2 regions of the Variovorax sp. GW458-11-26-14-LB1 genome follow, and region 1 is predicted to be linked to the other one. Evidence: predicted binding sites of a transcription regulator. Region 1 holds the regulator's gene; the other holds the start of a gene.
The links. The regulator sigma-54, encoded in region 1, starts transcription at its own class of promoters, with help from an activator protein. The targets are predictions, from matches to a motif close to TGGCANGNAANCTGCTTT.

Region 1 (4,309 bases):
CATTGGCGGCGGTGGGCAATTGCCATCCCACGCATACAATGTTTCAGAGCAAGTTTCGTGCCTTTATGACATTGCCCTCCATCCCCACATTCCCCACCCTTCGTCGCCTCGGCCGCCTGGCTTTCGGTGCGCTGTTGCTGGCCGGTGCCGCCTCGGGCGCCCTGGCCGAAACCGCCGACCGCACCAAGCCGATGAACATCGAGTCCGACTCGATGCGCTACGACGACCTGAAACAGACCAGCGTGTTCACCGGCAACGTGCTGGTCACGAAGGGCACGATCATCATCCGCGGCGCGCGGCTGGACGTGCGCCAGGACGCCGAGGGCTACCAGTACGGCGTGGTCACGGCGGCGCCCGGCAAGCTGGCTTACTACAAGCAGAAGCGCAACGCCGGCGACGAGTGGATCGAGGGCGAGTCGGAAGTCATCGAGTACGACAGCCGCGCCGACAACGTCAAGTTCATCCGCCGTGCCGTCATGCGCCGGCTGATCGGCGCCACGGCCAACGACGAGAGCAGCGGCGCGCTGATCGTCTACGACCAGAGCAACGACACCTACACCGTCAACGGTTCCCTCGTGCCGCCGAACGCCGGCGTCTCGGCGGGCGGCGGCGGCCGCGTGAAGGCCATCCTCACGCCGAAGGCCACGCCAGCCCCGGCGGCGCCCGGCTCCGCACCGGCAGCGGGCGGCAAGAAGCCCGCGGCCCCGGCACCCACCCCCGCGCCCGGCGCCGGGCTGCGCCCGAGCACCACGCTGGGCGGCACCGAAGGGGAAGGGCGCAAGTGATCGAAACCGCAGGAACCCAGACCGCCGACGGCATTCCGGGCAGCCGCCTCGTGGCGCGCGGCCTCAAGAAGAGCTACGGCAGCCGCACGGTCGTGAAAGACGTCTCGCTCGATGTGCAAAAGGGCGAGGTCGTCGGACTGCTCGGCCCCAACGGCGCGGGCAAGACCACCTCGTTCTACATGATCGTCGGGCTGGTGCGCGCCGACGCCGGCGAGATCACCATCGACGGCGAGCCCATCGCCCACATGCCCATTCACCGCCGCGCGCGCATGGGCCTGAGCTACCTGCCGCAGGAGGCCTCGATCTTCCGCAAGCTCACGGTCGAGGAAAACGTGCGTGCCGTGCTCGAGCTGCAGCGCGAGCCCGACGCCAACGGCCGCATGATGCCGCTGACCAAGCAGCACACCGAAGAGCGCCTGGCCGACCTGCTGGCCGACCTGCGCGTGGACCACCTGCGCGATTCGCCCGCGCTCGCGCTGTCGGGCGGCGAGCGCCGCCGCGTCGAGATCGCGCGCGCGCTGGCCACGCAGCCGCGCTTCATCCTGCTGGACGAGCCCTTCGCCGGCATCGACCCGATCGCGGTGATCGAGATCCAGCGGATCATCAGCTTCCTGAAAGAGCGCGGCATCGGCGTGCTCATCACCGACCACAACGTGCGTGAGACGCTGGGCATCTGCGATCACGCGTTCATCATCAGCGACGGGCACGTGCTGGCACAAGGCACACCCTCGGAGATCGTCGACAACGCCGAGGTACGCAGGGTGTACCTGGGCGAGCACTTCCGCATGTAAGGGAGGGTCGCGTCTCCATGAAGCAAGGGCTGTCCCTTCGCGTCTCGCAGCATCTGGCGCTGACGCCACAGCTGCAGCAGTCCATTCGCCTGCTCCAGCTCTCCACGCTCGAACTGAGCCAGGAAGTGGAGCAGATGCTGGACGAGAACCCGTTCCTCGAACGCACCGCGGAAGAAGCGGCGCGCGAGGAGTTCGGGCTGGACACGGCCGACGCGCCGGTGCCGCGCGACGACGCGGGCGAGGGCGAGGCCGAGGCCGAGTTCACGCCGTCCGCCGCCAGCACTTCCTCCACGTCCAGCGACACCACCACCTCGACCCCCGACACCGACGGCCCCGCCGCCGAGATCGCCGAGCGTGAGCCCGACTGGGAAGGCGACGGCACCGTCGACATGGCGCCCGACGACAGCGAGTGGGGCAGCGATGCGCCCGCGCGCCAGAACAACCTGGGCGACGACGAGCGGGCCGATGCCACCGAACTCGCGCGCAGCCAGGAATCGCTGCAGTCCTTCCTGCACCGCCAGGCGCTGAGCCTGCGGCTCAATGAAAACGACTGCGCCGCGCTGCGCTTCCTGATCGAGTCGCTCAACGACGACGGCTACCTCGAAGACTCGCTGCCCGCGCTGGCTTCGGGCCTGGCGGGCGACGACAACGACCAGTTCGACGACCTCGTGCACCACTTCCAGGTGGCGCTGGGCCTGCTGCAGAGCCTGGAGCCGGTGGGCGTCGGCGCGCGCGACCTCGGCGAATGCCTGAGCATCCAGCTGAAGGCGCTCGCCAGCGAAGACGAGACCGAGGCCGAAGCGCTCATCCGCAAGACCGCCATCGCGATCTGCAAGCAGCCCATGGAGCTGCTCGCGCGGCGCGACTTCAAGCGCCTGGCCACGCTCACGCGCACCAACGAAGAGCTGGTGCGCTCGGCGCTGCAGATCATTGCGCGCCTGGAGCCCAAGCCGGGCCGCCGCTTTGTCGACGTCGAACGCAACATCGTCATCCCCGACGTGATCGTCACCAAGACCGGGCGCGGCACCAACGTGAAGTTCCGCGTCATGCTCAACCCCGAGGTCATGCCGCGCCTGCGCGTGCACGACATCTACGCCGGCGCGCTCAAGTCGCACAAGGGCGAGGGCAGCCAGGCGCTGTCGCAGCGGCTGCAGGAGGCGCGCTGGTTCATCAAGAACATCCAGCAGCGCTTCGACACCATCCTGCGCGTGAGCAACGCCATCGTCGAGCGCCAGAAGAGCTACTTCGTGCACGGCGAGCTGGCGATGCGCCCGCTGGTGCTGCGCGAGATCGCCGACGAGCTGGGCCTGCACGAGTCGACCATCTCGCGCGTGACCACCGCCAAGTACATGGCCACGCCCTTCGGCACGGTCGAGCTGAAGTACTTCTTCGGCTCGGCGTTGGGCACCGAGACCGGTGGCAATGCGTCGAGCACCGCGGTGCGCGCGCTGATCAAGCAGTTCGTGAGTTCCGAGAGCATCAAGAAGCCGCTGTCCGACAGCCAGATTTCCGAGATGCTGAAAGAGCAGGGCATCGAGTGCGCGCGCCGCACCGTCGCCAAGTACCGCGAAGCCTTGCGCATCGCACCGGCCAACCTGCGCAAGGCTCTGTAGAAAGCCCACGATGACCCGTCGCCTGCTGTCGCGCTGGGGGCATTGGGTGGTCGCCCTCGTGGCTGCATCGCTGTTCGCCGGTTGTGCCACCTTGCCCGACGAGGCGCCGCGTCCGCCTACCAAAGCGATGGCCGTCTCGGCCGACACCGCGCTCGGCAAGATCGCGCTGGCCTCGCAGCCCGACCCCGACCTCAGCGGCTTTCGCCTGATGCCCGGCGGCGACTTCGCCTTCGACACGCGGCTGCAGCTGGCGCGCCGCGCGCAGCGCACGCTCGACGTGCAGTACTACCAGATCGAGAACGACGAGACCGGCCGCTACCTGTTGCGCACCCTGCGCGATGCGGCCCAGCGCGGCGTGCGCGTGCGCCTGTTGATGGACGACCTGTACACGTCCGGCGAAGACGAGCTGCTGCTCGGCCTGGCCGCCACGCCGAACGTGGAGCTGCGCCTGTTCAACCCGTTCCCGGCCGGGCGTGGCAGCCTGCTCAAGCGCTTCACCGCATCGCTGTTCGACTTCAGCCGCGTCAACCGCCGCATGCACAACAAGCTCTTCATCGCCGACGGCGCGATGGCCGTGGCGGGCGGGCGCAACATCGGCAACCAGTACTTCCGCCGCACCACTGGCCCGAACTTCATCGACCTCGACACCTTCGTCACGGGCGCGCTGATCCCGCGCCTGGGCGTGCTGTTCGACCAGTACTGGAACAGCCCGCACGTGCGCCCGATCGGCGCGGTCGTGCACACCGACCTGCCGCGCGAGGAACTGCAGCGCCGCTTCGACGCCGCCACCGGCCCCGACACCACGCCGCCGCCGCCCAAACCCGCGCCCAACGACCTGCTCGGCTACAGCCCGGTGGCCGACGACCTCGACGCCGGCAAGCTCGGCCTGATCTGGACCACCGCCGAGGCGTATGCCGATTCACCCGACCGCGTGATCGGCAAGACTGCGTCGTACGGCGGCGTGCCGCTGCTCGACGTGGACAGCGTGCGCTACAACGTGGTCGAGCAGATGCGCCGCGCGCGCAGCGAGGTGACGCTGGTCTCGCCCTACCTGATCCCGGGCGCGTCGGGGCTGGAGGTGATGCGCGAGATCCGCGGGCGCAACGTGAAGATCAGCGTG
Region 2 (4,309 bases), on a different contig from region 1:
CTCGACCGGCGCCTGCTGGCCGTGCCCGACTACGCACCGGGTTATGAAGTGCTGACCGTGCTGGCGGCGGGGCTGCTGCTCGCGTTCGGGCTGTCGCTGCTGTCCGCATCGCGCGCCGTGCTGCTCGGCGCGGGCGTGGTCACCGCGCTGGTCGGCCTCAACACCTGGCTCTACGTCGGCCACAGCCTCGTGCTCCCGCTGGCGTCGGCGCTCGTCATGGTGGCGCTGGCCTTCGCGCTCAACATGAGCTGGGGTTACTTCGTCGAATCGCGCGCGCGGCGCGGGCTGGTGCGGCTCTTCGGCACCTACGTGCCGCCGCAGCTGGTCGACGAAATGCTCGTGCGCCCCGGCCGCTACAGCATGCGCGCCGAGAGCAAGGAAATGACCGTGATGTTCTGCGACATGCGCGACTTCACCCGGCTGTCCGAGCAGATGGCGCCGGCCGAGCTGCAGGCCTTCCTGAACACCGTCTTCAGCCGGCTCACCGAGGTGATCAGCGCGCACCGCGGCACCGTCGACAAATACATGGGCGACTGCGTCATGGCCTTCTGGGGCGCGCCCATCGACACGCCCGGCCATGCCGCGCTCGCCGTGCAGGCGGCGATCGACATGGCCGCTGCCGTGCACGACATCAACCGCCAGCACCGCGCCAACGGCCGCCCCGAGATCAGCGCGGGCATCGGTTTGAACAGCGGCCTCATGAGCGTCGGCGACATGGGTTCGACCGCGCGCCGCAGCTATACCGTGGTCGGCGACGCGGTCAATCTCGCGTCCCGGCTGGAGGGCCTGAGCGGACACTACGGGGTCGAGATCGTGGCCAGCGGCGCCACCCGCGAGGCGGCGCCCGGGTTCGTCTGGCAGGAACTCGACAGCGTGCGCGTCAAGGGCAAGGCCCAGGCCGTCGCCATCTACACCCCGCTCGCGCCGGAAGCCACAGCCGAGGCGCAGGACACACGGCAGCAACTCGACCGCTGGAGCCAGGTGCTCGCCGCCTACCGCCGCCAGGATTGGGCGCTGGGCCGGAACTTGCTGGCTCCCCTGCTCGCCGCGGATGCGAAAAAAGTCCTTTACCAGCTCTACGCCCAGCGTTTAGCCTCGATGGCGCTTCGCCCGCAGGACCCGGACTGGGACGGCGCCACCCGGTTCGACACCAAATGACGACAGACGCATACAAGGGGTCTTCCACAATGCAGGTTCGCGTGCTGGGTTGCTCGGGAGCCATCGCCAAGGACTGCCGTACCACCTCGTTCCTGGTCGATGCGGACCTGCTCGTGGACGCCGGCACGGGCGTCGGCGACCTCACCCTCGACGAGATGGCCGCCATCGACGACGTGGTGCTCACCCACTCGCACCTCGATCACATCGCCGCCCTGCCCCTGATGCTCGACGCCGTCGGCAGCCGCCGCACCCGGCCGCTGCGCGTGCACGCCCTGGCAGCCACCATCGACGCGCTGCGCGCGCATGTGTTCAACAACGTCATCTGGCCGAATTTCGAACGCATTCCCAGCCCCGAATCGCCGTTCGTGAGCTTTCACGAGATCACGGTCGGGCAACGCCTCGAACTGGGCAGCGACGCCCCCAAGCTGATCGAGGTGCTGCCGGCCGTCCACACCGTGCCGGCCTGCGGTTTCGCCATCCGCCGGGCTGAAGGCGGCGCTCACTGGGTCTTCAGCGGCGATACCGAGCGCAACCCGCCGTTCTGGGAGCGCGTCAACGCGATCGACGTGGCGATGCTCGTCATCGAGACCGCCTTCAGCTCCCGCGAAGAAGCCTTGGCCGAACGCAGCCTTCACCTGTCGCCGGTGGCCCTGGCGCACGAGCTGGCGCAGATCGATCCGGGCAAGCAATACCCGATCTACATCACCCACACCAAGCCGGCGGAGACCGAAGAAATCATGAGCCAGATCGAGATGCTGGCGGGGCGCGAGGTGGCGGGCTTGGCGCAGCGGGACATCCGCTGGCTCAAGGCGGATGGGGTGCTGACCTTCTGACCGGAAGCGGTCGGGCATGACAAATTTGTCGACACAATTGGCATCTGAGTGCGAGTTGTGTCACATCATGTAACCATCTTGTGACCAAAGACGGCCCGAACGAGGGCTGCAGGGTGGGGAACCCGGGTGGCACGGATGCTGCGAAAGTTACCTCGCTCCGGGCTGGTTCCCGGGCTTTACAAACCAACCTGGAGTTAATCGAATGAACCGTCGTTCTATCGCACGCAATGTGCAAAAGGGTTTCACCCTGATCGAATTGATGATCGTTGTGGCGATCATCGGCATCTTGGCTGCAGTGGCTCTGCCGCAGTACCAAAACTACACGGCTCGCGCTCAGACCACCGAAGCAATGAACCTGCTTGCCGGCCTGAAGACTCCGCTTATGGAACTCGCTGGCAGCAATGGTTTGCAGCAGGCCTGCGGCACCAACGACGCAACTCCTGCTGTCCCCGCCGGTCCTGGCGGCGTTCCCGCTGGGACGCCCGCTATCCCTGCCGGCGCTCTGCACACGTCCAACAACTTCACGCTGTCCGGTCAGTACGTCGACACCATCGTGGCTACCCCGACCGCAGCTACCTCCTGCGCTCTTGTGGCAACGTTCAAGAACACGGGCGTTAACGACAAGCTGAAGGGCCAGACCATTACCTTCACGTACACCGCTGCGAACGCCGAATGGCGCTGCACCTCCAACCTGAACGCCTCCGTTCGTCCTAAGACCTGCTCGGAATCCTAAGCAACTGAAGCCGCTTAGGCGGCCAAGTGCGCCCGATGAAAATTTTGGGCACCTGCATCAAGCCGCCTTCAGGCGGCTTTTTGCTTTTTAATCCTCGTGTCCCAGTCTTGGTGGACTGACACTTTTTCCCTGAAGGAAGGCCGGCCAATGCAGTCAAGTGCGAGACGCGCAGACTCTTGGTTTTTCAATCAAGAAAGCGAACGCAGCTAAGGCCGGTCCAATAGCGCTACGGTATCCGGAGCCGCTCGACCGTATTGGCATGGCTACCAGAACTGGTATTCGGCATCCTCTCGGCTGCCCATGCCCGTATCGGTCAAGCAATCCTCTTCCTCTTCCTCTTCCATGCCATCGACTCACCGAGCAGAAGGTCGACTTCCCCGAGGTGCAGCCTCTCGAAGTCAACGCGAATGCCCGACTGTTCGAGGTGGTGATCGGATGTACTGAAGAAGGACTGAGCACGTATCGCAAAAAGCCTTTGTGCTCTCGCAAGAGCTTCTTCCGGGGTAAGAGCTTGCCGCCATCGAGTTCTGGGCCGCCCTGGGGTTGTGTGGCCGCTAATGTGATGCGCGCGAATACACCGTGATCGAGCTCGTTCGCGAGGTGCTCTCGCCGCACTGGGTCGCGCAGAGACCGTACCTACCGTGAAATTGAAAACGCCCGATGAAGTTCAGCGGGCGCCTTTGGCTGGCTTCAACACCCGGCTATCGGGCCTTCGCAGGGGTCAATCTACGCTTTGGTAGGGCGGATCAGATACGGCATCTAGTTCACCAACTCTCGCCACGAAGTCCGATGCGCGACTCCCCCTCCCGACGAAGGTGGGACCGGAGGAACTTCGGAGCCCAGATCTCCGTTGCTCCGCTGATAGATGATTCGGATGTTGCCGTTGCTGTCCTTCACCCAACTCATCCCTACGATCAGCGAGTTGTCGCTCCACAGGGTCCCCGACGGGTTGGTGGTCACCACGCCGCCATTGGCCGCGTTGAGGTAATAGCGCCACGATGAGCCTCCCGAGGCGCAAGCATCGCCATTGGGAATGGCGGTCGCAATCGCGAGGGTGTTGAGTTGCAGGCCCAGGTTGGTCGCGATGCGCTCTCTGCTGTGTGGCAAGTCGATCCACCATCCTGCCTTCGTTGAGAAGTTGACCGCATTGTTGGAGACCGATGCGGTCCGTGCCTCGGCCTCCGTCCCAGCGAGCGTGAAGGTTTGTCGCACGAAATTCGTCGTATCCGCTCGCACGTCACCCCAGCCGTTGTTCGTCAATGGATCCTTCACCGCGTAAACGCTTTGCTGTGTGGAGTCCGTAATGTCGTTCTGGCCCAAATAGCGCCCGGTTCCTACGATGATCACGGGTTTCCCCGAGATCTCCACGGTTTCGGGTTTCGTCGAGATCGGCTGCGGTGTAGTGCCGACCCGGAAGGTGGCGAGCTTGAGGGCTGCGCGATGCGGCTCGACGAGGCCATCGATGTCGAAGCGCCACAGGTTGCCCAGCATGTCGCCACCGTAAAAGCGCTTGCTGGTGTTGTTCGCCGCATCGTCGATCCAGGCGTTGATCTTTGCCAGGCCGCTGGGAGCGCTGGCGCTGCCG

Region 2: AC07YS_RS23630 (pilin) is a predicted target of sigma-54. The motif match lies at 2,119-2,136, and genes of this name have one in related genera.

Annotation. Positions count from the first base shown of each region.
Region 1 is NZ_JBWKYW010000028.1:18,074-22,382, reverse strand. It holds gene lptA (lipopolysaccharide transport periplasmic protein LptA) at 66-785, shown strand; gene lptB (LPS export ABC transporter ATP-binding protein) at 782-1,576, shown strand; gene rpoN (RNA polymerase factor sigma-54) at 1,594-3,189, shown strand; gene AC07YS_RS18730 (phospholipase D family protein) at 3,200-4,309, shown strand, end outside.
Region 2 is NZ_JBWKYW010000042.1:38,735-43,043, reverse strand. It holds gene AC07YS_RS23640 (CHASE2 domain-containing protein) at 1-1,158, shown strand, start outside; gene AC07YS_RS23635 (3',5'-cyclic-nucleotide phosphodiesterase) at 1,188-1,991, shown strand; gene AC07YS_RS23630 (pilin) at 2,194-2,724, shown strand; gene AC07YS_RS23625 (pilus assembly protein) at 3,484-4,309, opposite strand, start outside.